Regions from separate parts of the Sinorhizobium sp. GQ132 genome, predicted to be linked through region 2. Evidence: riboswitches for the same ligand, from Rfam matches in the RefSeq annotation. Region 2 holds a riboswitch; each other region holds the start of a gene.
What was found. Region 2 has a riboswitch for thiamine pyrophosphate ahead of thiD (bifunctional hydroxymethylpyrimidine kinase/phosphomethylpyrimidine kinase). Riboswitches for the same ligand answer to the same signal wherever they lie in the genome.
Positions count from the first base shown of each region.

Region 1: another riboswitch for thiamine pyrophosphate. It lies ahead of thiB (thiamine ABC transporter substrate binding subunit); the one in region 2 lies ahead of thiD (bifunctional hydroxymethylpyrimidine kinase/phosphomethylpyrimidine kinase).
Region 3: another riboswitch for thiamine pyrophosphate. It lies ahead of thiC (phosphomethylpyrimidine synthase ThiC); the one in region 2 lies ahead of thiD (bifunctional hydroxymethylpyrimidine kinase/phosphomethylpyrimidine kinase).

Region 1 is NZ_JCAXDX010000008.1:84,177-93,917, forward strand. It holds gene AC6CIG_RS20445 (sulfite exporter TauE/SafE family protein) at 1-450, opposite strand, end outside; gene rplS (50S ribosomal protein L19) at 737-1,270, shown strand; gene AC6CIG_RS20455 (basic amino acid ABC transporter substrate-binding protein) at 1,397-2,206, shown strand; gene AC6CIG_RS20460 (amino acid ABC transporter permease) at 2,274-3,095, shown strand; gene AC6CIG_RS20465 (ABC-F family ATP-binding cassette domain-containing protein) at 3,144-4,970, opposite strand; gene AC6CIG_RS20470 (thiamine diphosphokinase) at 4,975-5,625, opposite strand; gene AC6CIG_RS20475 (GNAT family N-acetyltransferase) at 5,703-6,188, opposite strand; TPP riboswitch at 6,322-6,436, shown strand; gene thiB (thiamine ABC transporter substrate binding subunit) at 6,484-7,512, shown strand; gene thiP (thiamine/thiamine pyrophosphate ABC transporter permease ThiP) at 7,520-9,151, shown strand; gene thiQ (thiamine ABC transporter ATP-binding protein) at 9,148-9,741, shown strand, end outside.
Region 2 is NZ_JCAXDX010000001.1:220,815-230,555, reverse strand. It holds gene AC6CIG_RS00985 (LacI family DNA-binding transcriptional regulator) at 1-894, shown strand, start outside; gene AC6CIG_RS00980 (beta-galactosidase) at 1,016-3,028, shown strand; gene AC6CIG_RS00975 (serine hydrolase domain-containing protein) at 3,130-4,134, shown strand; gene AC6CIG_RS00970 (peroxiredoxin) at 4,251-4,910, opposite strand; TPP riboswitch at 5,124-5,226, shown strand; gene thiD (bifunctional hydroxymethylpyrimidine kinase/phosphomethylpyrimidine kinase) at 5,354-6,154, shown strand; gene AC6CIG_RS00960 (hypothetical protein) at 6,258-6,464, shown strand; gene exoP (succinoglycan biosynthesis transport protein ExoP) at 6,513-8,873, opposite strand; gene AC6CIG_RS00950 (UTP--glucose-1-phosphate uridylyltransferase) at 8,928-9,741, opposite strand, start outside.
Region 3 is NZ_JCAXDX010000001.1:619,553-629,293, forward strand. It holds gene AC6CIG_RS02820 (sensor histidine kinase) at 1-727, shown strand, start outside; gene dctD (C4-dicarboxylate transport transcriptional regulatory protein DctD) at 731-2,101, shown strand; gene AC6CIG_RS02830 (aq_1923 C-terminal domain) at 2,215-4,257, opposite strand; TPP riboswitch at 4,418-4,529, shown strand; gene thiC (phosphomethylpyrimidine synthase ThiC) at 4,628-6,463, shown strand; gene thiO (glycine oxidase ThiO) at 6,465-7,442, shown strand; gene thiS (sulfur carrier protein ThiS) at 7,439-7,636, shown strand; gene AC6CIG_RS02850 (thiazole synthase) at 7,639-8,412, shown strand; gene AC6CIG_RS02855 (thiamine phosphate synthase) at 8,409-9,014, shown strand; gene AC6CIG_RS02860 (Zn-dependent hydrolase) at 9,025-9,741, opposite strand, start outside.

The DNA.
Region 1 (9,741 bases), on a different contig from region 2:
GAAAAAGCCGCCATAGACGGAGGTCGCCAGCTGGCTCGCAACGCCCAGCGGTCCGATGCGATGCTCGTCACTGCGCGCCTTCGGCTTCAGGAGGGGGCCGGCGGCGAAGATCGCCGTTGCCGCGATCAGCAACCAGGGCACCATCGCACGGAAGGCCGGATTGGAGAGCGACAGAAGCAGGAGGGCGCCGGCGAGCCCGCCGATCGCCGAAATGATGCCAAGGACGATGGCGTTCTTCCGGTCGGCGCGGATCTCCTTGGCATAGGCAAGCGTCGACGTGATATAGCCGGGGAACTGGATGATGGACGAGGTCGCGTTGGCGACGATCGGCGGGAGCCCGCCAAGCGTCATCGCTCCGAAAGTCAGGAAGGTGCCGCCACCGGCAATGGCATTGACGACGCCGGACAGGAAGCCGGCGACGAAGAGCAAAAAGACCTGGAGCAACGTCATGACTTTCCCCCGAAACGCGTGAATCGGGATAGCCGGTGGCGCGGTCGACCGCAAGTCCGTGGGGAGGGGCATTCTTGAGGCGGGAGCGCGACAAAATCCGCTTTCGGGGATGACAAGGCCGGCCATATGGTGTATGTGCCGGCCCGGTTCGGGTTCCTTGCCCGTCGACCGTCAACAAAGAATGGCGAATACGCTCCTGCCGCAAATGCGGCAAGGCCTGAAGGAAAGTCCGACAGGCCGATAGAGAGCGCTCTGGCTGTTTCAGAAAAACGCAAAGGTTAGACCGATGAACATCATCCAGCAGCTGGAAGCCGAACAGGCCGCCAAGATCGCCGCAAAGCGCACCCTTCCCGAATTCTCCCCGGGCGACACCGTCCGCGTCAATGTACGCGTTGTCGAAGGCAACCGCACCCGCGTACAGGCTTACGAAGGCGTCTGCATCGCCCGCTCCGGCGGCGGCATCAACGAGAGCTTCACCGTTCGCAAGATTTCCTACGGTGAAGGCGTCGAGCGCGTATTTCCCGTCTACTCCCCGCTCGTCGAGAGCGTCGACGTGGTTCGCCGCGGTAAGGTGCGCCGCGCCAAGCTCTACTATCTGCGCGACCGCCGCGGCAAGTCGGCTCGTATCGTCGAGAACACCGGCACCCGCGCCCGCAAGCTGAACGACGCCGAGCGTCAGGCCGTTGTCGAGGAGAAGGCACGCATCGAGGCTGAAAAGGTCGCAGCCGCCCAGGCTCTGGCCGCCGAGAAGGCAGCAGCCGAAGCCGCTGAGGCAAAGGCGGCGGAAGAAGCAAAGGCTGCGGAAGCTGCAGCAGAATAAGTTTTCAACTCTTCGGAGTTGTGCGGAAAGGCGGCCCTCGGGCCGCCTTTCTTTTTGGTTATCGGCCGCTTGTGTTCCCCATAGATTTTATGACATTTTCTGTCGCCACAATCTGGGAGTTCCTCAATGACAATTCTTCGCCACGTGCTTGCAGGCATTGCCGCAGTTCTTGCCGTTCCATTCGCAGTCCCGGCGCCCGTTTTCGCCAGCGACCTGCCCGACCTCGGTGGCAAGACGGTCGTCGTGGTGACGGAGAACGCCTATCCGCCGCTGCAGTTCGTCGATCCGAAATCCGGTCAGGCCATCGGTTGGGAATATGACGCGATGAACGAAATCGCCAAGCGCTTGAATTTCAAGGTCGAGTATCAGAACACGAGCTGGGACGCGATGATCCAGGCGGTTTCCGACAGTCAATACCAGATCGGCATGACCGGAATCACCATCAAGGACGACCGCAAGGAGAAGGTCGATTTTTCGGATCCCTATATGCGCTCGCAGCAGTTCATGCTGGTGCGCGGCGACGAGACCCGGTTCGACGACGCCAAGAGCTTCGCCGCGCTCGAAAGCGGTCTGGTCGGCGCCCAGCCCGGCACTTCGCCTTTCTACACGGCCGTCTACGAGGTTCTCGACGGCAACGAGCAGAACCCGCGCATCAAGCTGTTTGAAACCTTCGGTGCGACGGTGCAGGCGCTGAAGGCCGGCGACGTCGATCTGGTCTTGACCGACAGTGTCGCGGCCAAGGGGTATGTCGAATCCTCCGACGGCCAGCTCAAGGTGGTCGGCGAGCCGCTCGGCACCGAGGATTTCGGCTTCATCTTCCCGAAGGGATCGGAACTCGTGGCGCCGGTCAATGCCGCCATAAAGGCGCTCAAGGAGGACGGCACCTTCGACGCGCTCAACAAGAAGTGGTTCCTCGACTACAAGATGGGCGGCTGACCGCGGAACGGGATAAACACATGGGCGGTTTTCCGCCCATGTCCCGCTTCCCCTTATTGGAATTGCAATGACGCCGATCCAATCATCCGACGCTTCCGGGAAGGGCGATTATCCCTGGTGGCTTATTGCCCTTCTCGTGATCGCTGCGGCACTGGCCGTGGTCATCGCCGCCAATGATATCTTCACGCAGGTGTTCACCGTCGTCCTGAAGGGGTTGGGCGTCACCGTTTTCGTCACTCTCGTCGGTTTCGTGCTCGCAACGGTGCTCGGCCTCGGCGTGGCCCTGATGGCACTTTCCGAGCACGTGGTCCTGCGTCAGATCGCGCGCTTCTATACGGAAGTCATCCGCGGCGTACCGATTCTCGTGCTGCTGTTCTATATCGCCTTCGTCGGCGCGCCTGCGCTGGTGACGATCGCGAATTTCCTGTCGGCGCCGCTGATTTCGGCGGGCTGGATCGAGCCGTTCGTCGTTCGCGACGTGTCGCTGATGTGGCGGGCAATCATGGCACTGATGATCGGCTACTCGGCCTTCATCGCCGAAGTCTTCCGCGCCGGCATCCAGTCGGTCGACAAGGGCCAGGTGGAGGCGGCAAAGGCGCTCGGGCTCTCCCGCTACCAGCGCTTTCGCCTCGTCGTCTTTCCGCAGGCGATACGCGTCATCCTGCCGCCGCTCGGCAACGACTTCGTGGCAATGGTGAAGGATTCCTCCCTCGTCTCGGTGCTCGGCGTCGCCGACATTACCCAGATGGGCAAGGTCTATGCCTCGGGTTCCTTCCGCTTTTTCGAGACCTATTCCATCGTCGCCTATGTCTATCTCGTGCTGACGATAGGACTGTCGCTGGCCCTTCGGGCGGTCGAGCGGCGGTTGAGGCGGTCGCAAGTCCGGTAGGCAGAAGGGGTACCGCACCTCCGACGCTGCCGTCACAGTTCCGCCCGCTCAGCCCTCGATCTCCTCGCGCAGCATTTCCAGTTCGAGCCATTCCTCTTCCATGCGCGTGAGGTCCGTCCTGAGCTTCTCGAGCTCGGCGGCGAGCCTGGCAAAGCCGTTCGGGTCGCGCGAGAATAGGTCGGGATCCGCCATCTTCTCTTCTCGCTTCGCGATCTCCGCCTCCGATCTGGCAATCTCCTTCGGCAGGTTCTCGAGTGCGAATTTCTGCTTGAAGGAGAGCTTGGCCTTCGCCTTCTGAGGTTCGCTCGGCAAGGGGGAGGCGCCGCTCGATCTGGCCTTTTCGGCTTTTTCGTTCCGGCGCCTTTCCTCGACTGCGCCGCGGCGCTGCGCCATCATGTCGGAGTAGCCGCCGGCATATTCGATCCAGCGACCATCGGGCGCCTCCGGGTTGGCCGGCGCGATGGTCGAGGTCACGGTCCGGTCGAGGAAATCGCGGTCGTGGCTGACCAGGATCACCGTTCCGGAAAATCCGGCAACGATCTCCTGCAGCAGATCCAGCGTCTCGATATCGAGATCGTTGGTCGGTTCGTCGAGGATCAGGAGGTTGGTCGGGCGTGCCAGGATGCGGGCGAGCATGAGACGCGCGCGTTCGCCGCCGGACAGATCGCGGATGGGCGTTCGCGCCTGCTCCGGCTGGAAGAGGAATTCCTTCATGTAGCCGGTGACATGGCGCTGCTCGCCATTGACGAGGAGGGTCTCGCCGCGCCCGTCGGTCAGATAATGCGCCAGCGTCTCGTCGAGGTTCAGTTCCTCGCGTTTCTGGTCGAGCGTGGCGATCTCCAAATTGGTGCCCAGTTTGACGCTGCCCGTGTCCGGCGCGAGCTGACCGGTCAGGAGCTTCAGCAGCGTCGTCTTGCCGGCGCCGTTCGGCCCGACGAGGCCGATGCGGTCGCCGCGGTGGACACGGATCGAGAACGCCGCGACGATCGTGCGATCGCCATAGGCCTTGGTGATCTTTTCCGCCTCGATGACGAGCTTGCCCGATTCCCTGGCGTCGGCAACGGTGGCCTGGACCGTACCCTGCGGCCCCTTGTGCCCGCGATGGCGGGCGCGCATGTCCTGCAGCTCCCCGAGCCGACGCATGTTGCGCTTGCGCCTTGCGGTCACGCCGTAGCGCAGCCAGTGCTCTTCGCGCTCGATCGCCTTACCGAGCTTGTGCTGCTCGAGCTCTTCCGCCTCCAGCACCTCGTCGCGCCAGGCCTCGAAATGCGCAAAGCCGCGATCGAGGCGGCGCGATTGGCCGCGGTCCAGCCAGACCGTCGCCGTCGATACCTTTTCGAGGAAGCGACGGTCGTGCGAGATCAGCACCAGCGCCGAACGGCTGCGGACGAGCTCGTCTTCCAGCCATTCGATCGTCGGCAGATCGAGATGGTTCGTCGGCTCGTCGAGAAGCAGAATGTCGGGCTCCGGCGCAAGCACACGGGCAAGGGCGGCACGACGTGCCTCGCCGCCGGAAAGGCGCGTCGGCTCTTCCTCCCCGGTCAGCCCCAGATGCTGCAGCAGGTAGGCGACCCGGTAGGGATCGTCGCCTGGCCCGAGGCCGGCTTCGGCATAGGCCTGAACCGTATCGAAGCCGTCGAAGTCGGGCGCCTGGTGCAGATAGCGGATCGTCACCGATGGATGCCGGAAGATCTCGCCCGACTGGGGTTCTGCAATTCCGGCGGCGATCTTCATCAGCGTCGATTTGCCCGAACCATTGCGGCCTACGAGGCAGATGCGATCGCCGGGCTCGACCTGCAGGCCCGCACCCGCAAGCAGCGGCGTGCCGCCGAAGGTCAGTAGAATGTCGTCAAGCTTCAGGATGGGAGGCGCCAAGGCATCAGGCTCCGGAAAGATCATAGGGGCGGGCGAGAACGACGGCCCGGCCGGATTTCAGGGTCAGGCGGACCGTGCCATCCGCGATGTTCGAAATGGTGCGCGACGAGCCGAAGGGCAAATGAAAATCCTTCAGCGGGTAGCGCACGTTCTCGATCGAAAGACCGTCAAGATCGGCAAAGCCGAGGATCGAGAAGAGGCTGCCTTTCGGCAGCTCGATCTCCTGCGAGCCGGGCAGCAGCGGATAGGCCTCCTCCTCGCCGGAGGTCATCATCACCGCAACGCCGCTCTGGGCAAGCGCGACGGTACCGAGGAGATGCAGGAAAGCATGGTCGCTGCGCGCGCCGCCGAGTCCGCCCGCGAAGACGAGCGAGGTCGCGCCACGCTCGAGGGCTGCCTCGACGGCGATCTCCCCGTCGGTCGCGTTCTTGGCAGCTGGATGGCGTTCGCGCGGGACGCCGGCAAACTCCGCCAGAAGCGCCTCATCCGTGGAATCGAAATCGCCGACCCAGAGATCGGGAACGATCCCCAGCGTCCTTGCATGGCGCATGCCGCCGTCGGCGGCGACGAAGCGGCTGCCTTCGAGCTGTCGAGCGAGCCGGTCTGTCGGCGTCAGCGCGCCGCCGAGCAGGATGGTGAAGGGTGATCGGGTCATGGCAGAAGCCCATAGCGCAAAGCAGCGGCGAAGGAAAAGGGCTCCGGCTGCTGTTTTGCGAACGCATGCTGCGCGGATCAGGTTCCGGACGCCGGATCCCCGGGAAAGAGCATGCCGTCGTAGATGCCGGGCGTCGACCCGGCGATCTCCACCGCACCCACCGCACGGGCATAGAATTCGGCAGGGCCGACGCCGCCGATGATCGCATATGCATAGCCGGCGGCGCGCATGGATAGCAGGCTTTCGACGAGCAGGGCCTCGCCGATGCCCTTGCCGCGCATAGTCGCGTCGACTCCGGTCGGACCGAAGAAGCCGAGCGCGGTTACGTCATGGCAGGCAAAGCCCACGATCCGGTCCCGATGGTGAGCGACATGGATGCGCGCCGGCGTCGAGGAGAAGGCGGTTTCGGCCTCGCCGGCCCACCCGGTCCCGAAGCGCTCCTCGATCCAGGGAATGACGGCCCGCCGCTCGGCCGCAAGCGCCCGGCGGATGCGGATGTCGGGGTCGAGACGCGATGGGCGGCCCTCGGGCAAGGCATAGAGGCGGACGAGCATGTCTGGCATGAAATTGTCTCCGCTTTCGGCGAACAAACTGCGCCGGCAATTGTTTGACTTTTAATAGCGCGGCTGACGCGGACGGCAAACGCCCCTGCTGAAACTCAGCTTGCCTAAGCCGTCGCCGGAAGCTAAATCTCTTGCTGCTCTAACGGGGTGCCCTGGTCGGCTTTTGCGACCGTGGCTGAGAGGCTTCGAGCCAACCCGCGGAACCTGATCCGGCTCATACCGGCGGAGGGATTAGAAGCGATCGGACCGATACGCGCTTTTCCCATGCAGCAACAACAAAGGGAGAGGTGCCAGAATGTCCAATTCACTCCATCGAAAGATCCTTGGCCGGCTTGCGATCGCCGCAGCTTCGATCGCGGTATTTTCCGTGAGCGCGGCGGCCGCGGAAAAAACCCTGACGGTCTATACCTATGAGAGCTTCATCACCGAATGGGGGCCGGGCGCCAAGGTGGCGGAAGCGTTCGAGAAGACCTGCGACTGCAAGGTCGACTATGTAGGCGTTGCCGACGGGGTCGAACTCCTGACGCGGCTGAAGCTCGAAGGTCAGGGATCCAAGGCCGACATCGTACTCGGTCTCGACACCAATCTGGTGGCGGAGGCGAAAGCGACCGGCTTCTTCGCGCCGCACGGCGCCGATACCGCCTCCGTCAAGGTCCCGGGCGGCTTCTCCGACGACACCTTCATACCGTATGACTACGGCCATTTCGCCGTTGTCTACGACACCGAGACGCTGAAGGATCCACCGAAGAGCCTCAAGGAACTGGTCGAGGGCGATCCGTCGCAGAAGATCGTCATCGAGGACCCGCGGACCTCAACCCCCGGCCTCGGCCTCCTGCTGTGGGTGAAGTCGGTCTATGGCGACCAGGCCGGCCAGGCCTGGGCGAAGCTCAAGGACCGCGTCCTGACGGTCACGCCGGGCTGGTCGGAAGCCTATGGCCTCTTCACGAAGGGCGAGGCCCCGATGGTTCTCTCCTACACGACCTCGCCCGCCTATCACATGGTGGCGGAAAACACCGAGCGCTACCAGGCGGCCCCCTTCGCCGAAGGCCATTATATCCAGATCGAAGTCGCCGCATTGACGAAGAACGCGAAGGACCCGGAGCTCGCGCGGAACTTCCTGACCTTCATGATCGGTCCGGAATTCCAGTCGATCATCCCGACGACCAACTGGATGATGCCGGTGACCGCGACCAAGGAGCCGCTGCCGGAAGCCTTCAGCAAGCTCGTCGACCCGCAAAAGACGCTCCTCATTCCCTCCGAGGAGGTCGCCGCCAACCGCAAGGCCTGGGTCGACGAATGGCTGGCCGCCATGAGCCGGAACTGAGGCCGGATTGTCCGGCACGAAGGAAAGCAAGATGACAATCGCCGCCGGGGCCTTCGCCTTCGGCGGCATCCTGCTTTTCGTCGGCCTCGCCGGCGCGGCACTGCTTGCCCAGTCGGTCGGCAGCGCCGGCGCCGGTCCGCTTTTCGATGCCTATATCTGGCGCATCACACGCTTCACGCTGCTGCAGGCCAGCCTCTCGACGCTTCTTGCCATCCTTTTCGCGATACCGGTGGCCCGGGCACTTGCCCGCCAGGCTTCGTTCCCCGGCCGCATCTGGGTGCTGCGGCTTCTGGCGCTGCCACTCGGCCTGCCGGCGATCGTCGCCGCACTCGGGCTGATCGAAATCTGGGGCCGGCAGGGGCTCTTGAACAGGGTGCTTTCGGCAGGCGGGCTGGAGCAGCCGGTCAGCATCTATGGCCTCTCCGGCATTCTCATTGCCCATGTCTTCTTCAACATGCCGCTCGCCGCACGCTTGATGCTTGCCGGCATCGAGCGCATTCCGGCCGAATACTGGCGCAGCTGCGCCAATCTCGGCATGGGTTCCTTCGCCACCTTTCGCTTCATAGAGTGGCCGGTGATCCGTGGATTGCTTCCCGGCATCGCCGGGCTCATCTTCATGCTCTGCGCCACCAGCTTCACGCTCGTGCTGACGCTTGGCGGGGGGCCGGCCGCGAGCACGCTCGAAGTGGCGATCTACCAGGCGCTGCGCTTCGACTTCGACCCGCCGCGGGCGATCGCCCTTTCGGCGCTTCAGGTCGCCCTTACCGGAGCGCTGCTTCTCGTCTTGAAATTGATCGCGCCGCCGCCGCTGGAGGGAGAGACGAGCGGCAGTGCCATCCGGCGTTTCGACGGCGCGAGCGGTCTGTCGCGGCTTGCCGACCGCATCTGGCTGGTGCTCGCCGTCGTCCTCATCGGCCTGCCCTTTGCGGCTATCGCCTATAGTGGATCGAAGGCCGACCTCGTCCGTCTCGTGAACGAGCCGGCATTCCGTCGGGCGCTCGCCATGAGCGCGACGATCGCCCTTGTCTCCGCCACGATTTCGGTCGTCATCGCGGCGCTGATGATCCGTACCGAACGCCTCGCGCTGGCGCGCCGGCGCCCGGGGCCGGCGGCTCGCCTCTTTGCCGGAGGGATCGGCGCAAGCACCTCCTTCATACTGCTCGTGCCTCCCGTCGTGCTCGGCGCCGGATGGTTCCTGCTCCTGAGGCCGTTCGGCGACGTCGCCCGTTTCGCGCCGGCCGTCGTCGTCGCCATCAATGCGCTGATGGCGCTTCCCTTCGTTCACCGGGTGCTGGCGCCGGCCATGGCGACGCATGCCGCTCGCACCGCGCGCCTTGCCGCGAGCCTCGGCATCGGGGGCTTCCACCGCCTGCTGTGGATCGACTGGCCGGGTCTGCGCAAACCTCTCTTCGTCGCCTTTTCCTTTGCCATGGCCCTCTCGCTCGGCGATCTGGGAGCCGTCGCTCTTTTCGGCTCCGAGGACATGGTAACCCTCCCTTATCTGCTCTATAGCCGGATGGGCAGCTATCGCACCGCGGATGCGGCCGGACTGGCGCTGGTTCTCGGCCTTCTCTGCCTTGTCCTGACGGTGCTCGGCACGGCGGGAGAGGAGAGGCGGCCGGAGGGTAAATACACATGAGTTCCACCGCTCTCGCCGTAAAGGGCATCGAGATAAGCTTCGAAACAACGACGCTCGCCTTCGACTGCACGGTTCCCGCGGAGCGGATCGTCGCCGTGGCCGGCGCCTCCGGCTCGGGCAAGTCGACGCTCTTCAACGTCATCGCCGGCTTCGAGCAACCGGAGCGCGGGGAAGTCCGCATCTTCGGCGAGGAAATGACCGGTCGCCCGCCTGCGGAACGGCCGGTATCGATCATATTTCAGGAACATAACCTCTTCGCACATCTCGACGCCGCCACCAATGTCGGCTTTGGCATCAGCCCGGCGCTGCGACTGGATGCGGCCGACCGCATGAAGGTGGAGGACGCACTGGCCCGTGTCGGGCTCGCCGGCTTTGGCAAGCGGCTGCCGCCGACGCTTTCAGGCGGCGAACGCCAGAGGGTCGCGCTCGCCCGCGCCTTCGTACGGCACCGCCCGATCCTCCTGCTCGACGAGCCTTTCGCTGCGCTCGACCCAGGCATGCGCGCCGAGATGCGGACACTCATCAGCGATCTGCACGAGGAGGAAGGCAACACGATACTGATGATCACGCATCATCCCGATGACGTGAGG
Region 2 (9,741 bases):
GAGCTCAATCTTCATGGCGTGCAGCTGCGCACCGGCAAGACCTATCAGGTTGCCGCCATCATGACGGCGCCAGGCCCGAAGGAAAACGAATGGGAGGGCGTGGAATATGCGCAGCTCCTCAGCGGTATTTCCTGGGCGCTGGAAGAAAGCCCCTATCGCGTCTCGCTCTACGCCGTGCGCGACTTCGAGGAAAGCCAGGAAACGATCAGGCAGATCGTTGCGATGAAGAAGGCCGACGGCATCATCATTTCGGGCACGCGCGCCGACGATCCGCGTATCCGGTTGATGCAGGAAGCGGAGTTCCCCTTCGTGACCTACGGCATGAGCATCCACAATGCGCCGCACGCCTATGTCGACGCCGACAACGCACAGATGATCCGCCTGTCCATGGCGCGGCTGATCGAGCGTGGCCACAGGCGCATCGCGCTGCTCAATCCGAAAGAGCAGTTCACCTACGGTGTCGTTCGCCTGGAAAGCTATCGCAAAGCGCTCGAAGAGGCAGGCCTGTCCTACGATGCCGCGCTCGTCGCTCATGGTCGGCTGACGCCCGCATTCGGCAGGGAGAATGTGGTGGCCATGTCTGCGCTCGCCGATCCTCCCACCGCCTATATCTGTGCCAACGAAGCTACTGCGCTCGGCGCCTTTTCCGGCTTCCATGCGCGCGGGCTGGTGCATGGGCGTGACGCGGTCATCAATGCGACCGACGACCTGAACGTCAGCCAGTATTTCGCACCGCCGATCACGAGCTACTACCTGCCGATCGGCGAGCCGAGCGCGCTGCTCGGCAAATTCATCCTGCGGCGGATGGAGGGAGAGCCGCCTGAAGCCCTGCAGACGCTCCTGATGCCGGACCTCATCGAGCGCTCGGACGACCGACTGAGGCCGAAGCTATGAGCGACCAATCCGCCATTGAGGTCGCCGGTTAATACAAACGTTTAATTTCGCTCCGGCCGTGTCGCGCCTGCTCGCCATGTGCGTCCGCCGCCGATCCAGAAAAACGACAAAGGACTTTACCTTGCACATGCCGCTGACGAGCCCCAATCGCTTCAACTCCGACCTTCGGACGCCTGACAAGCTCGAACTCGGCGTGTGCTACTACCCCGAACAATGGCCGCCCGAGAAATGGGCGGAAGACGCCGGGCGGATGGTTGAGCTCGGCCTCTCCTGGGTCCGCATCGGCGAATTCGCCTGGGCGAAGATAGAGCCGCGGTCGGGCGAATTTCATTGGGAATGGCTGGACGAAGCGATCGACGTTCTGGGCAAGGCCGGCCTCAAGGTCATCCTCGGCACGCCGACGGCGGCCCCGCCGAAATGGCTCGTGGACCGCTATCCCGACATTCTGCCGGTGGATGCGACGGGGACGGTGCGTAAATTCGGCGCGCGACGCCACTATTGCTTCTCGAGCCGGCGCTACCGCTCCGAGGCGGCGCGCATCACCGAGGCGATGGCGCGCCGGTATGGCGAACACATCTATGTCCATGCCTGGCAGACGGACAATGAATATGGCGACCACGACACGATCTACAGCTATTCCGCCGAAGCGGTCAGGGCGTTCCGCCTGTGGCTGGCCGAACGCTACGGCTCGATCGACGAACTGAACCGCGCCTGGGGCACGGCGTTCTGGTCGATGAACTACAACAGCTTTGAGGAAATCGATCTGCCGAACAGCCTGGTGGAGGAGCCGAGCCCGACCCACGGTGTTGATTTCATCCGTTTCTCTTCAGATCAGGTGAAGAGCTTCAACAAGGTCCAGGTCGATATTATCCGGGCGCATTCGCCCGGCCGTCCGGTGACGCACAACTTCATGTCGCAGAATACCGATTTCGACCATTACTCCGTCGGCGAGGACATCGACATTGCCTCCTGGGACGTCTACCCGATGGGCGGCCTGCTCAACGGGCGGCTCGCAGCGAAGGACAAGGAGCATTATCTCCGGGTGGGGGATCCCGACCAGCCGGCCTTCAACCACGACCTCTACCGAGCCGTCGGCCGCGGCCGCGTCTGGGTCATGGAGCAGCAGCCGGGGCCTGTGAACTGGGCGGCGCACAACCAGTCGCCGGCCGACGGCATGGTTCGGCTCTGGACCTGGCTCGCCTATGCCCATGGGGTCGACATGGTCTCTTATTTCCGCTGGCGCCAGGCGCCTTTCGCGCAGGAACAGTTTCACGCGGGCCTCCTTCTTCCAAACAGCGAGGCGGATCAGGGCTATCTTGAAGTCGCCGAAGTCGTCGCGGAAATGAAGCGCCTGCCCGGGGGAGAGGTGCGTGGCAAGGCGCAAGTCGCGATCCTTCTCGACTACGAATCGCGCTGGGCGACACGCGTCCTGCCGCAGGGGCGGAGCTATTCCGCTTCGGCGGTTGCGCTCGATTGGTATTCGACGGCGGCTCGTCTGGGCGTCGATGTGGATTTCATAGGCCAGCACTCGGACCTCGACGGATACAAGCTGATCCTCGCGCCGGATCTCGTCATTGCCGAGGAGGCTTTCGTCGAGCGGCTCGCGCGAGCGGACGCCAAGGTGGTCTTCGGCGCGCGCAGCGGCAGCAAGACGAAGGACATGCACATCCCCGAGGGACTGCCGCCGGGACCGCTGGCGAAGCTCATCGATATCAGCGTCTCGCGGGTCGAGTCGCTGCCGGAGTTTCATAGCGAGACCGTTCTCTACGGCAACGAGGCTTATCAGGCGGCCGGCTGGCGCGAGACGGTAAGGACGAACGAGACCGTTTTCGCAAGCTTCGACGGGGAGTATCGCAACGGCGCTCCGGCGCTCGTCGGCAACGACAAGGCACGCTATCTGGCCGTTGCGGCCAACGGCGCATTGCTCGACAAGGTGATCGGCGACGCGCTCGGCTGGGCTGGACTGGAAAGCCTGCCCGACCTCGGCGATCTTCGCGTGACGCGCCGCGGCAATCTCCGTTTCGCCTTCAATTTCGGCCGGATCCCCGCGGAGGTGCCCGCAGGGCCCTCGGCCGAGTTCTACCTGGGCGGCCGCACGCTGAAACCCGTCGATGTTGCGATCTGGAGGGAATGAACCCCGAGCATCGATGTAGCCGACCTTCAGGCAAGGTCACATCGTCGTGAGCTTGGACTGTACTTGATGACTTGTCGTGCCATTCGCCCTAGGTCGAACGCATGACCATGCTCGTTGTTACGTTCCTTGCGCTCTTCGGTTTCCACTCGGCGGCAGCCGCGCAGGATCAGTCCGTCACCACCTTGCTGACGGCCCTGGCGACCAGAGAAGAGTTGAACCCGCTGAAGACCGTGGTCGTTGCCAGGGACGGGGAGACGATTGCCGAGAAGGGTTATCGCGGCCACACGCCCTCGGAGTCGACCAACATCAAGTCGGCGTCGAAATCGATCGTATCCGCACTTGTGGGCATCGCGATCGGCAAGGGTCTGCTCGACGGCCCGGAGCAGAAGATCGCGCCGCTCCTGAAGGAAGACCTCCCGTCGCAGGCCGACCCCCGGATCAACGACATCACCATCGGCAACCTGCTTTCGATGCAAGCGGGACTGGGGCGCATGTCCGGACCGAATTACGGCCGCTGGGTGTCGAGCCGCAACTGGGTTCGTTTCGCACTGGCACAGCCCTTCGACGACGAGCCCGGAGGTCGGATGCTTTATTCGACCGCCTCGACCCATCTGCTCTCGGCAATACTGACCAAGGTCGGCGGCAAGTCGACACTGGCGCTTGCGCGCGAATGGCTCGGTCCTGTCGAGGGTTTCCGGATCGGCGCCTGGGAGCGGGATCCCCAGGGCATCTATCTCGGGGGCAACCAGATGGCGATGAGCGCGCGATCGCTGCTTGCCTTCGGTGAGCTCTATCGCAACCGCGGCCGCACCGCGGACGGACGGCAGGTCGTCCCGGCCGATTGGGTGGAGCTTTCCTGGCAGCCGCGCACGGCCTCCCGTTTTACCGGCGACGGCTACGGATATGGCTGGTTCACGCGCCGGATCGGCGACGAGGATGTGTATTACGCTTGGGGCTATGGCGGCCAGATGCTCTACATAGTGCCGTCCCTTGACCTGACCGTGGTCATGACGTCGGATGAAAGCGGCCCCTCGGCACGCAACGGCTATCGCGACGCTCTGCACGGGGTTCTGGCGGAGATCATCTCCATCGCCAAAGCGGATTGAGGCAGATGGTTCTGCTCTGTGCGCGTTAAACAACCATGTTAGCAAAAAGCGCCAAGGGCGCGTCAACCTTGATGAATTGACGCGCCTGATCGACTGACTCTTGGCGGCGGGTTTGCTTAGGCCGTCGGCTGCTTCGTCTTCCGGAGATAGGGAAGCACGGTGTCGAACGACCCGAAACGCTGCACGGCGTCCTCGTTGGAGACGGCGGCCGTGATGATGACGTCCTCGCCCTGCTGCCAGTTCGCGGGTGTTGCCACCTGATGCTTGGCGGTGAGCTGGATCGAGTCGATGGCGCGCAGGATCTCGTTGAAGTTGCGGCCGGTGGTCATCGGATAGGTGAGGATCAGCTTGATCTTCTTGTCGGGGCCGATGACGTAGACCGAACGCACGGTGGCGTTATCCGCAGGCGTCCGGCCCTCGGACGTCTCTCCGGCGCCGGCCGGCAGCATGTCGTAGAGCTTTGCCACCTTCAGATCGCGGTCGCCGATCAGCGGGTAGTCGACCTCGAAGCCGGTCGCGACCTTGATGTCGTTCTTCCACTTGGTGTGACTTTCGACCGGGTCGACCGAAATGCCGATGATCTTGACGCCGCGCTTGCGGAACTCCGGCTCGATGCCGGCCATGGCGCCGAGTTCCGTGGTGCAGACGGGAGTAAAGTTCTTCGGATGGGAGAAAAGGACAGCCCAGCCGTCGCCGATCCATTCATGGAAATTGATCGTGCCCTGCGTTGTCTCGGCGGTGAAATCAGGGGCGGTATCGTTGATGCGCAGACTCATGGCGTGTTCCCTCCTGTACGACGAAATTTTGCTAAGAATAACGCAATCGCCGCCGTTTTCGAGGAGGAAACGAGCGATTGACGGCGGCAGAAGGAATGACTGCATCATAGGTGGCCAGGCTGCGGGTATATTTTTGCCGGCTGGCCTAAAAGTCAGGTCTTACAAGCCTTTGCGCGGGTGCGTTGACATCGCTTTGCCACAGCCGCATAGATAGCGCATTCCGAGGGGAGCACCAGACGGTGCTGAGATGGCGTTGAGCCGGACCCTTGAACCTGATCCGGGTCATGCCGGCGTAGGAACGGAAAGAAGGCCGCCAGCGGCAAGTTCGCCTTTTCATCGCCTTTCCTGGATCTCCGTGATGTTCCGTCTGGAGATCGATCGATGACGTCCACTGCCGTACCGCTCGCAAGCATCATCTGCCCTCGTGCGAAGGAGGCCTGGGCATGACGGCGATTGCTCTCACCATCGCCGGCTCGGACTCCGGCGGCGGCGCCGGTATTCAGGCGGACCTCAAGACGTTTTCGGCGCTCGGCGTTTACGGCGCCAGCGTCATCACTGCGATCACGGCCCAGAACACCAGGGGCGTGACGGCCGTCGAGGATGTCTCCGCTGAAATCGTGTCGGCGCAGATGGACGCCGTCTTCTCCGATCTCGACGTGAAGGCCGTCAAGATCGGCATGGTCTCGCGTCGGGAAACGATCGCCGCCATTGCCGATGGATTGCGCCGGTCCGGAAAACGGGCCGTCGTGGATCCGGTCATGGTTGCGACCTCCGGCGACGCGTTGCTTCGGCCGGATGCCGTTACGGCGCTCATCGAAGAGCTGTTGCCGCTGGCGCTCGTCGCCACGCCCAATCTAGCCGAGGCCGCGCTGATGACCGGGCGCGCAATCGCCGAGGACGAGGCGGAGATGGCGCGCCAGGCGGAAGCGATCATGCGGACCGGCGCATATGCGGTTCTGGTCAAGGGCGGGCACCTGAAGGGCCGGAAGGCCACAGACCTCTTCTTCGACGGCGACACTCTTGTCCGCCTTCCCGCCGCGCGGATCGAGACGCGCAACGACCACGGCACCGGCTGCACCCTGTCGGCAGCCATTGCCGCCGGCCTTGCGAAAGGCTTGCCGCTGGTCGAAGCGGTGAGTGCCGCCAAGTCCTATCTGCATGCCGCAATCTTCGCGGCCGACCGCCTGGAGATAGGTCAGGGGCGCGGTCCGGTCCATCATTTCCACCGGTGGTGGGAAGATTGACTGCCGGGTGACGGCTCGGGGAGCTGAAGTGCCTCGCTATCGCCACTGTTGTTCAGCAGCATGACGGCGTCCATGGCTTCGATTGGCAATCGGTTCTCGCGATATGCATTTTCTTACCCGCCGGCTGGAGGCTTTCAACCGTGACGACCTGCCGGATTGGCGGCGGTCGCCTGGCAGGGTGCGGCGTTGTCTTTCGATGCTGCCGTCGCTGGTCGAATATTCGCTTTTCTATGCGCTGGCACTCGTTGCCCTTACGGCGGTCATCGCGCTAATGGCAGCCGCTTGGATCGTCGATCGCCGCAAGGTCTGACGGCGAAGGGCGAAAAGGCCGCGCACAGGTGGCGCGGCCGCGGTCGCCTCAAGCGGCGTTGTTTTCCGTAATCGTATTCTCGACGTAATATTTGCCGTAGCGGTGGCGGTATTTCTCCGCCCCGTCGAAGTCGCTGTATTTGCCGAGTTCGTTCATGTCCGTCTTGTTGAGGATGACGCCCAGCACCTTCGAGTTGATCAATGGTTCCGAGTTGAGCAGATCGCGTACGAGCCGCGAAGGCGTCCTTCCCCACTCGACCACGAAGAGAATACCGTCGGCAAGCGGCGCGAAAGCCTTGGCGTCGACGACGGGGGCGAGTGCGGCAAGATCGACGACGACGTAGTCGAAGGCGTTGCGGGCGTTCTCGATGAGGTTCGCCATGGCCGGGGAGGCGAGCAGTTCATTGCTCTGATGCCGCTGATGCGATGCGCCGCCGGCCGGAAGGATTGCGAGCTTGGTGCGCTGGTCCACCTTGATTCCGGCGGGCCAGGTGGCTTCTCCGGTCAGCGTTTCGACGAGCCCGGTGCGCGGGGCGGGCGTGATCATCTGAGTCAGTCCCGGCTTGCGTATATCGGCATCGATGAGCAGGGTCCGCTTGCCGCTCGCCGCCAGAAGTGCGGCGAAGTTCGCGGCAATGATCGACTTTCCCTCGTCCGGAAGGGCCGATGCAATGGCGATCACGCGGCTTTCGCTGCCGGCGAGCATCTGGTCGCAGGCAAGCTTGGCGTTGCGGAAGGTCTCCGCAAAGGTCGAACGCGGCGCATCGACGACGATGCGCGAAAGTCGTTGGAACGGCATCGTGTCGTCCACAGCTTCGTCGTGTCTTTTTACCGAGCCGAAATGCGCATGGACCAGTTGTGCCTTCTTCTTCATGCGCGTTCCGAGCAGCGGGACGTAGCCGAGCGAGCGATGGCCGAGGAGCGAGCGGATGTCGCCTTCCAGGCGGAAAGTCCGTTCGCGGAATTCGAGGAAGGCCGCGTAAGCCCCGCCGACCATCATGCCGAGCACGGCCGAAAGCGCGAGAGTCATCGTTTTCTTGGGGCTCGACGGCGACACGGGCACGCCGGCCTCGGAGATGACGCGCGCCTTGGCGATCGGGAAGGATTGCTGCTGCGTCGCCTGTTCGTAGCGGCCGAGATAGGATTCGTAGAGCGTCTTCAGAGCCGCTGCCTTCTGTTCGAGCTCCCTTAATTGAACGAGTTGCTCGCTGGCGTCGGAGGTCTTGCCGGCAATGCCCTGGATGCTCTTCCTGAGCGATGCCTCGCGCGACTGCGCGACCTCGTATTCGTTCTTGTAGCTTGCAGTGAGTTGCTGCAGTTCCTGGTAGATCTGCCGCGCGACATCCTCCTGCTCGGCGCGGAGCGATACGGCCTGCGGGTGGTCGGCGCCGAAATTATCCGAGACTTCCCGCTCGCGCTTGCCGACGGTGAGATAGCGGGTCCTAAGGTCACGGATCACCGAATTGTCACCCTCCTTTGAGGAAATGGTGGCGTTCTTGACCGCGTTCTCCGGTCCCTGGTCGACGATCGACTTGTACTGGTTGTAACGGGCCGACGCACTTGCCGTATCGGCCTGGGCGACGATGAGCTGGCTGTTGAGATCGGCCATCTGCTGCTCGGACATCAGCTCGCCGCGTGCAGCCGTCAGACCGTTCTCGGCCCTGAAATGCGCGACTTCGAGCGCGGCGGCCTGCGAGCGCTGCTGAAGATCCGTAAGCCGTTCCTGCAGCCAGACGGAAGCGCGCTCGGTCGCCTCGAAATTGGCGTTCAACTGATCGGTCAGATAGGCACTTGCGTAACCGCGCGCGATGGTCGCCGCAAGCAAGGGGTCGCTCGAGCGAAAGGCAACGGCCACGACCGAGCTGCGCGAAACACGCTCGACCGCGAGCGATTGCTGTATGATCGCGGCTGCCTTCTGCCGCCGTCCGTTGCGCGCCTGTTCTTCCGTAACGTCGGGACCGCCGGAAAAAAGCCCGGTCGCCGATTTCAACCAGTCCTTGACGACGGCAACGGGCGACTGCGGCGGATTGAGTATCGTATCGTTTTCGTCGAGTTTGAGCTTGTCGACGACGCGCAATGCGAGTTCGCCGGATTTCAGGATCTCGACCGCACTCGCAATCTGCGTGTCGAGCATCTGGCTGTTTACCGGGGTAGGTTCCTCCTCGGCGTATTTGGACAGGTTTTCGTCGAGAAGGATCTGCGTCATCGACGTGTAATAGGGCGTGGCAAACAGGAGATAAGCGCCCCCCAGCGCAATGAAGAGCAGGACGAATGCGGCCACGAGCCGGGCACGACGAAAGACTGCGGCGACAAGCCGGTCGAGGTCGATAAAGCCGTCTGACTGGTCTTCGCTGGGCATGATGCTGCTCAATGGAACGCTTCTTTGTTTCATGGGGGCCGTTCTGTTCATCTTCTTCTCCGGTCCTTGTTCCGGCAGTCCCGAAGGACTGCCGGAAGCCGCCGCTTATGCCGCCCGGATGCGGCTTTCGTGAGACAGAACCATGTCGCGGACGGATTCGAAAACGATATCGCCGATGTCCGCACGGGCGAGCGCGAAGGCGACATTGGCTTCGATGAAGCCCTGCTTCGAACCGCAGTCGAAGGTGCGGCCCTCATAGGGATGCGCGTGGAAGGACTGGGATTGCGAAAGCGTCAGCATGCCATCGGTCAACTGGATCTCATTGCCGGCGCCGCGCGTCTGGTGGGCCAGAATCGAGAAGATTTCCGGCTGAAGAATGTAGCGACCGTTGAGATAGTAGTTGGAGGGCGCCTTTCCTGCGGCGGGCTTTTCGACCATCTCGGTCACTGAGAAACCGTGCCGGACCGTCTCGCCCTTGCCGACGATGCCGTATTTCGATGCTTCCTCGGGGGCGCATTGCTCGACGCCGACGACGTTGCCGCCAACCTCGTTATAGAGATCCATGAGGCCGGCCATGCAACCGCGCGCGCCGAAGGAGACCATGTCGGGCAGCAGAAGCGCGAACGGCTCGTCGCCGATCAGGTCACGCGCACACCATACCGCGTGCCCGAGGCCGAGGGGGGCCTGCTGGCGGGTAAAGCTGACCGAGCCGGCTGCCGGCAACATGGCCTCGAGTTCGGAAATCTGCGCGCTTTTGCCAGAGCGTGTAAGCGACGAGATGAGTTCCGGTGCGTCGTCGAAATGGTCCTCGATCACCTGCTTGTTCCGGCTGGTGACGAAGACGATATGCTCGATTCCGGCCTGGCGGGCCTCGTCCACGGCATATTGAACGACTGGCCGGTCGACGATCGTCAACATC
Region 3 (9,741 bases), 400 kb from region 2:
CGCCGACCACCGGCAGACCACCGAGAAGCTCCAGGCCGTGCAGCAGGACCTCGTCCAGGCGAACCGACTGGCGATCCTCGGCCAGGTCGCGGCCGGGGTTGCCCATGAGATCAACCAGCCGGTCGCCACCATCCGCGCCTATGCCGATAATGCCCGCACCTTTCTCGACCGTGGCCAGAGCTCCACCGCCGCCGAGAACATGGAAAGCATTGCCGAACTTACCGATCGGGTCGGCGCCATCACCGACGAACTGCGCCGCTTCGCCCGCAAGGGCCATTTCGCCGCCGGGCCGACCGCGATGAAGGAGGTCGTCGAGGGTGCGCTCATGCTGCTCCGAAGCCGTTTTGCCGGACGGATGGACGCAATACGCATCGATCTGCCGCCCGATGACCTCCAGGCACTCGGCAACCGCATCCGGCTGGAGCAGGTCTTGATCAACCTTCTGCAGAATGCGCTGGAAGCGATCGGCGACAGCGAGAACGGCGCGATCCGAGTGCGCTGCGAGGACGTGGCCGGCGGTATCGCGCTGACCGTCGCCGACAATGGCCCGGGGATTGCGGCCGATGTCCGCGAAGAGCTGTTCACGCCGTTCAACACTTCGAAGGAAGACGGGTTGGGCCTCGGTCTCGCGATCTCCAAGGAGATCGTCTCCGACTATGGCGGCACGATCGAGGTCGAGAGCGGTCCCTCCGGAACGATATTTACCGTCAATCTCAAGAAGGCCTGAGCGATGAGCGCCGCCCCATCCGTGTTCCTGATCGATGACGACCGCGATCTGCGCAAGGCGATGCAGCAGACGCTCGAGCTTGCGGGCTTCACCGTCTCGTCCTTTGCCAGCGCGACGGAGGCGCTCTCCGAACTTTCCGCCGACTTCGCGGGCGTCGTCATCAGCGATATCCGCATGCCGGGCATGGACGGGCTCGCCCTTTTCCGCAAGGTTCTGGCGCTCGATCCGGACCTGCCGATGATCCTTGTCACAGGACACGGCGACATACCGATGGCGGTGCAGGCGATCCAGGACGGCGCCTATGACTTCATCGCCAAGCCGTTTGCCGCCGACCGTCTTGTCCAGAGCGCCCGGCGCGCAGAGGAGAAACGGCGGCTCGTCATGGAGAACCGGGCGCTGCGCCGCGCGGCCGAAGCCGCCTCCGAAGGACTGCCGCTGATCGGCCAGACGCCGGCCATGGAGCGGCTTCGCCAGACCTTGAAACACATCGCCGACACCGATGTCGATGTGCTGGTCGCCGGCGAGACGGGCAGCGGCAAGGAGGTGGTCGCCACGCTGCTGCACCAATGGAGCCGACGCAGGACCGGCAACTTCGTCGCACTGAATTGCGGCGCTCTGCCGGAAACGGTCATCGAAAGCGAGCTCTTCGGCCACGAGCCCGGCGCCTTTACCGGCGCCGTCAAGAAGCGGGTCGGCAGGATCGAGCATGCGAACGGCGGCACCCTCTTCCTCGACGAGATCGAGGCGATGCCGCCGGCAACCCAGGTGAAGATGCTGCGCGTGCTGCAAGGACGCGAGATCACCCCGCTCGGCACCAACCTGACCCGTCCCGTCGACATCCGCGTCGTCGCCGCAGCCAAGGTCGACCTCGGCGATCCGGCCGCGCGCGGCGATTTCCGCGAAGATCTCTATTACCGGCTGAATGTCGTGACGCTCTCGATCCCGCCCTTGCGCGAACGGCGCGACGACATCCCACTCCTCTTCTCCCATTTCCTGGCCCGCGCCTCGGAACGCTTCGGCCGCGACGTGCCCGCGATCTCGGCTGCCATGCGCGCCTACCTGGCCACGCATTCCTGGCCGGGCAATGTGCGCGAGCTTTCGCACTTCGCCGAACGGGTCGCGCTGGGGGTGGAGGGAAACCTGGGAGCCCCGGCCGCAACGCCCGCCTCAAGCAGAGCAACCCTGCCGGAAAGATTGGAACGCTACGAGGCCGATATCCTCAAGCAGGCTCTCACGGCGCACCGCGGCGACGTCAAGGAGACCCTCCAAGCCCTCGGAATCCCCCGCAAGACTTTTTACGACAAGCTGCAGCGCCATGGGATCAATCGGGCGGATTTTATCGACCGTGCAGGCGCGAAGAGTGGCGACGCGTAGGTGGACAGTTTTGCCCACGCTCTAACCCTTCCCCGTTCAACCTGCGTTGAACCAGGGAGTAGACTTAGGCGGCGCTTGGAGCCCTCTTCGCCCCGCTTGCGGTGAGAAGGCCGCTATTCCGCCGTCGCCTCGAAGTCGACCCTGTCGAGAAGCAGAAGCGGATTTTGCGAAGCAACCGCGAATTCGAGCGCACCTATGCCGCTGGCGGATTTGGCCTTGGCCGTCAGCGTGAATGTCCCCGGTTTCGCGATGAACCGCGAAACTGCATCCATCACGTTCCGCAGCCGAGGCTCCTGCGCGGCAAATTGCTGCAGCATCACCGACGCCGTCATTTCCAGCATACCGCGTGCCTGATCCTCCGTCATGCCGTTTTGTTCGGCATAGACCTGTATCCCTTTGGCGGTGAAGCCCTTGTCCTCGATCTTCAGGCTTGCTTCCCGCGCGGTGAGGCCGAACAACGCCGCCTGCGCCTTGGCCGCGTCGCCCGAAAAGAAGTCGCCGCTCACGCCTCCCAGAAGGCCGGAGAGGGAAAAGCGGCCGATATCCTTTCCGCTCGTGGAAATATCCTTGATGACCAGAGTCTCGTTCGCTTCGTCCCAGGCGGCTTCGAGGTTGGAGGAGAGGACCAATTCGTTGAAGCCCAGCTTGCGAAGCTTGGCGAGAGTCTCGTCCTGCGTATGCTCCGGGATTTGAAGGGCGAAGTCCTGGTATCCGGCGCGGACGTCAGTCGGAATGCCGTTTCGCGGTTTCGCGAGCGCCAGCTCGTATCCCTTCATCGTGAAGCGGATGCGTTGCGGCCGATCGCCCTCTCCAGCATCCGGAGTGTCGTTGTATTCGTCCCAGTCTTCCACGCCGGTGCTCGAGTCAGGCAGATCGGCATCGATTCCCGCCACGCGGAACGTTCCGAACTCCGGCAGCAGCGTCGTGAAAGGGAAGTTCTCATGCTGCCCATCCTGCAGAGCGACGAACTTCTTCAGCGCTTCCACGCTGGGATCCCAGGAAAAGCCCGAAATGCTTGCTTCGGAGACTTTGACGTAGTCCGCGCCCTCCGCCATCGAGAAGCCATTCACCGACGCGTCAAGCTTCCGGCCATCCAGCTCGAGCGCGAGGCGATCCACCGCAAGCCTGATCCTCTCGCCCTCTTCACCATCCTTGTCCGGCGCGTCGATCTTCAGACCCAGCATTTCCATGTCGGCCTTCCTCGTCAAATCGGCGACCGACAGAATCCGGGCGAAATAGTCTTGACGCTCCGCCACGGGCAGATCCTCGGGCGACGAGACCGAGTTGAGCTTCTCTAGAGTCTCGCGAAGCGGCTCGTCCAGCATCCGCATGCTTACGCCGCTGCTGCGAACCTCGTCATAGCCGAAGCTCGCCTCGCCATCCGAGAAGGCTATATCCTTGATCGAGAATGGCCCATAGACAGGCCTTGCCTGCTCGTCGCCCGGCCCGGCTTTTTCAGTATAGATGCGGGCCAGATAGGCGGCATCGACGTCCTGCCCCGTCATGGCTCCGAGGGAGCCCGTCAGCCGCCTCTTCTCGCCGCCCTCTCCATCGGAGGCGCCTATGCCGGCTTCGAAGCTCGCACCACTCGCCGAATAGCGCGCGATGCGGCCATCCACGATACCTTCCGAGACCACGTTCTTGTAGACCAGCTTCTGCTCGCTACCGGCAACCGTCTGCGTGATGATCACCTCAGGGGCGGCGACGCTCTTTGCCGTAAAAAGCGCCAACTGTTTCGGCAGCGAAAGATCGCTTCCCGCGCCGAACATTTGCGCCAGCGTGTCGCGACCGAACTCCGCCTGCTCGACGATCACCTTCGGCACGGCGATCTTGCCCGGGCGCATATCGAGGTCCACGCCGCTGACCTCGAGCATGCCGTCCAGGAACAGGATCCTGGGCCGCCCGTCGATCGCGGCGACGCGAAGTTCGGATCCTTCCTTCAGCGGCAGCGTCAGGTCGCGCAGGTGAATGCGCCCGAAGAAGTCCGCTTCGACCGTGCCCACTCTGCCGCCCCGTTCGGCGATCAGCCTGCTCACGCTCTTTTCGACAGCGATCTTGTAACCGGTCGCGCCTGCGGCCGCGATTGCGATGACCGCAACAGCCGCCCAAAGCGCCTTGCGTCCCCTTTTCATGGTCCCCGTCTCCGCCTGCCCCAAGACCTTCACCCCTTTTCGCTATGCGCATCATGGCGCTTCAGACTCGGACGGTAAGTAGATTTAGAACTTTGCATTTGCAAGCATGGCGCGAGCCCTGCGCACGGGATTTAGCCGGTGCAAAAACCATCTTGACGCCGCGGCGATAACCGTCCCTAATTGCGCCATTCACCAGGGGGGTCCCGGCAAGGGGCTGAGATACTGCTAGCGCGCGCAGTGACCCGTTGAACCTGATCCAGTTCATACTGGCGTAGGGACGGTGCAGACGTGCAGCAGCCAGGATTCCGTTTACCGGCAATTCATCGGCGATACGTCTTTTCATCCTTCCGGCTTCAGAACTGGGTCTCCAACGCGAAAACATTGGAGCCTCAAGATGAATCTAATCAAGCCTCTCGCCGCTGCGCCCTCGGTCACGCAAGGACCGCTCCCGGCATCCCGCAAGGTTTACAAGCCGGGCGAGATCCACACGGACATCCGCGTGCCGATGCGCGAGATCGCGCTGCATCCGACCTCCGGCGAGCCGCCGGTGACTGTTTACGATTCCTCCGGCCCCTACACGGTCGAAAACGTGGATATCCGCATCGACGCGGGCCTGCCGCGCCTTCGCAGCGACTGGGTTCTCAAGCGCGGCGATGTCGAGAGCTACGACGGCCGTGCGGTGAAGGCCGAAGACAATGGCTTTGCGACCGGTGAAAGGCTGACGCCGGAATTCCCGATTCGTCACCAACCGCTCAAGGCTAAGCCGGGAAAAGCGGTAACCCAGCTCGCCTATGCCCGCGCCGGCATCGTCACGCCGGAAATGGAGTTCATCGCCATCCGCGAAAATCTCGGCCGGAAGGCCGCGAAGGAGGCGCTCGCCCGAGACGGCGAAAGCTTCGGTGCCTCGGTCCCCGATTTCGTGACGCCGGAATTCGTGCGCCAGGAAGTGGCGAGCGGCCGCGCCATCATTCCGGCCAATATTAACCACCCGGAAGCCGAGCCGATGATCATCGGCCGCAACTTCCTGGTGAAGATCAACGCGAATATCGGCAATTCCGCCGTCACCTCATCGATGGCCGAGGAGGTCGAGAAGATGGTCTGGGCGACGCGCTGGGGCGCCGACACGGTCATGGACCTTTCCACCGGCCGCAACATTCACAACATCCGCGAATGGATCATCCGCAATTCGCCGGTACCGATCGGCACCGTGCCGCTCTACCAGGCGCTGGAAAAGGTAAACGGCATCGCCGAGGATCTTTCCTGGGAGGTCTTCCGCGACACGCTGATCGAGCAGGCGGAACAGGGCGTCGACTATTTCACCATCCATGCCGGGGTCAGGCTTCACTATATCCCGCTCACCGTGGATCGCGTCACGGGCATCGTTTCGCGCGGCGGCTCGATCATGGCGAAGTGGTGCCTGCATCACCACCGCGAGAGCTTCCTCTACGAGCATTTCGAGGAGATCTGCGACATCTGCCGCGCCTATGACGTTTCCTTCTCGCTCGGCGACGGCCTGCGTCCCGGCTCCATCGCCGACGCCAACGACCGGGCCCAGTTCGCCGAGCTCGAAACGCTCGGCGAACTGACGAAGATCGCCTGGGCCAAGGATTGCCAGGTGATGATCGAAGGGCCGGGCCATGTGCCCATGCACAAGATCAAGGAGAACATGGACAAGCAGCTCGCCGTCTGCGGAGAAGCGCCCTTCTATACGCTCGGGCCGCTCACCACCGATATCGCGCCCGGCTACGACCACATTACGTCAGGCATTGGCGCGGCTATGATCGGCTGGTTCGGCACCGCCATGCTTTGCTACGTGACGCCGAAGGAACATCTGGGCCTGCCCGACCGCAACGACGTCAAGACCGGCGTGATCACCTACAAGATCGCCGCTCATGCCGCCGATCTCGCCAAAGGACACCCGGCCGCCCGAACCCGCGACGACGCGCTGTCGCGAGCCCGCTTCGAGTTCCGCTGGGAGGATCAGTTCAACCTCTCGCTCGACCCCGAGACCGCGCGCAATTTCCACGACGAGACGCTGCCGAAGGAGGCGCACAAGGTCGCGCATTTCTGCTCCATGTGCGGACCTAAATTCTGTTCGATGCGGATTTCCCACGATATCCGCGCCGAGGCGCAGAAGGAGGGCCTCGAGGCAATGGCCGCCAGATATCGCGACGGCGGCGACCTCTATATGCCGGTCGATGAAAGCAAGGCCGCGCCCGCTGGAGAATGAGATGCGCGTGCTGATCAGAGGGGCCGGCGTCGCCGGCCTCACCGCCGCCCATGAACTTCTCGGGCGCGGCGCCGCAGTGACGATCATGGAAAATGCCGCCGGCTTTACCGGGGCCGCTTCCTGGTATGCGGGCGGCATGCTCGCTCCCTGGTGCGAGCGCGAAAGTGCCGAGGAAACCGTCCTGAGGCTGGGGATCGGCGCCGCCGACTGGTGGGAAGCCGCGCTCCCTGCCGGTTCCGTGCATCGCAACGGCACGCTCGTCGTTGCGCAACCCCGTGACGGAGCCGAACTCAAACGCTTCGCCTCCCGCACCTCCGGCTTCCGCTCGCTCGATGCAGAGGAGATCACAGCGCTGGAGCCGGCTCTCGCCGGCCGTTTCCGGCAGGCGCTGTTCTTTCCGCAGGAGGCGCATCTCGACCCGCGCCGGGCACTCTCGGCGCTCCGGCAAGGGCTGACGGCACGCGGCGCGGTATTCGCCGGCGAGGACATGGACGATCGCGATTTCGCGCTCACCGTCGATTGCACCGGCGCGTCAAGGATCGGCGAGATCGACGGGCTACGCGGGGTGCGCGGCGAGATGGCCTATCTGCAGACGGACGAGGTGACGCTCTCGCGCCCCGTGCGCGTGCTGCATCCCCGCATCCCGCTCTATATCGTCCCACGCGGCGGCGGGCTCTTCATGTGTGGCGCGACGATGATCGAGAGCGACGACGCCGGCCCGATCACCACCCGCTCGCTGATGGAACTGCTGAACGCCGCCTATGCGCTCCATCCGGCTTTCGCCGAAGCGCGCCTGATCGAGACCGGCACGGGCGTACGCCCCGCCTTTGCCGACAACCTGCCGCGGGTCTCGCGGCGCGAAAACAGGATTACCGTCAACGGCCTCTATCGTCATGGCTTCCTGCTCTCCCCGGCCACGGCCCGGGAAGTGGCGGCGCTGGCCCTGGGCGACGAGACACGCAAAGGAGATTTCCGATGAAGCTGACCGTCAATGGCGAGGAACACGACCTTCTGGCCGTTACACTCGCCGAGGTCTTGCAGCGCCTCGAATTCGAGGGCGACTGGCTGGCGACCGCCGTCAACGGCGAACTGGTCCAGAAGGCAGACCGATCCAGCTACCGGCTGCAGGACAGCGACCGGATCGAGATTCTGTCGCCGATGCAGGGAGGCTGACGATGCCGCTATTCTATGGAACAGAAATCCGGTCGAGACTGCTGCTCGGAACCGCCCGCTATCCCTCGCCGACCGTGCTCGCCGAGGCGGTGCGGCGGTCGGGCACCGATATCGTCACGGTCTCGCTCCGCCGCGAGACGGCCGGCGGGCGGCAGGGCGGCGCCTTCTTCGAGCTGATCCGCGAACTCGGCGTGCGCGTGCTGCCGAACACGGCCGGCTGCCATTCGGTCTCGGAGGCGGTGCTGACCGCGAAGATGGCACGCGAGGTTTTCGGCACGAGTTGGATCAAGCTCGAAGTGATCGGTCACCAGGACACATTGCAGCCGGACGTCTTCGGCCTCGTCGAGGGGGCCCGCATCCTCACCGGGGAAGGTTTCCAGGTCTTTCCCTATACGACGGACGACCTCGTCGTCGCCGAAAGGCTGCTGGAGGCGGGCTGCCGGGTGCTGATGCCCTGGTGCGCGCCGATCGGCAGCGCCATGGGACCGCAGAACGTTCAGGGCTTGCGCGCCATGCGCGCGGAATTTTCCGACGTGCCGCTGATCGTCGACGCCGGCATCGGCCGCCCGTCCCATGCGACGACGGTCATGGAGCTCGGCTACGACGCGGTCCTGCTAAACACCGCCGTTGCCGGCGCTGCCGACCCCGCCGCCATGGCCGAAGCCTTCGCCAAGGCGATCGATGCCGGGCACGCGGCTCACGGCGCCGGCATGCTCGAGCCGCGCGACATGGCCGTCCCGTCCACCCCCGTCATCGGAAAGGCAGTCTTCTCGTGAAGCTCGACCCCTTCTATCTCATCGTCGACAGCGCCCAATGGATCGAGCGGCTGGTGCCGCTCGGCGTCAGGCTCGTCCAGCTCCGCATCAAGGACCGGGACGAGGAAGACATCCGCCGTCAGTTACGGGTCGCCAGGGCAGTCTGCGCCGCCCATGAATGCCAGCTGATCGTCAACGACTACTGGCAGTTGGCGATAGCGGAAGGCTGCGATTTCATCCATCTGGGACAGGAGGATCTGGCGGAGGCCGATCTTGCCGCCATCCGTGCCGCAGGGCTCAAGCTCGGCGTCAGCACCCATGACGAGGCGGAACTGGCAAACGCGCTCGCAGCCGAACCGGACTACGTCGCGCTCGGACCCATCTATCCGACGAACCTCAAGAAGATGAAGTGGGCGCCCCAGGGGCTGGAGCGGCTTTCATGGTGGCGCGAGCGCGTTCACCCGCTCCCGCTCGTCGCCATCGGCGGCCTCAATACGGAGCGGATCGAGGGCGTCTTCGCGCACGGCGCCGACAGCGCCGCCGTGGTGACGGACATCACGCTGAATGCCGATCCGGAGGGAAGGACAAGGGAGTGGATACGGAAGACGGAGGCGTGGAGATGAAGTCGCCCGATCATCCTGACCTGGGACATTGGTCTTGTGACAGCCGCTGGGCAACGCCCAGGAGAACACGGGCACCGGTCACGATATGCTCGTCGGATACGAATTCCGCCTCGTTGTGGCTGATGCCGTTCCTGCAAGGCACGAAGAGCATCGCCGAAGGCGCGACACGTCCGACGAACAGGGCGTCGTGGAAGGCGCCGGAAACCATCGTGCGACTGCGGATGTCAAGTGATCTGCAGGTATCCGCTATCACTGCCGTCACCGACGGCGCAAAGCGCGCGGGCGGCATGTCCACGCGCAACCGGATTGCCGCATCGCATCCCCATCGCCTACCGGCTGCATGACATTGCTCCTTCACGCGTCGCTCGATGGCAGCAAGGGCGGCGGCGTCCGGATGGCGAATATCGATGGTGAACGAGACCCGGCCAGGGATGACGTTGATGGAACCGGGTTCGGTGGAAATACGACCGATCGTCAGCCGCGCCTCTTCGTCGGCCGGCATGATTTCCTCCTGCATGCGCGCGATGGCAACGGCGGCGGCCGCCATCGGGTCCTTGCGGAATGCGAGCGGCGTAGTCCCGGCATGGGCAGCCTCGCCGGAAAAGGTCACTTCGAGCCACTTGGTACCCTGGATGCCGGTAACGATGCCGATCGGGACGTTCTCACGTTCTAGGATCGGGCCTTGCTCGATGTGCAGCTCGATAAAGGCGGAGATGGCGTGACCGGT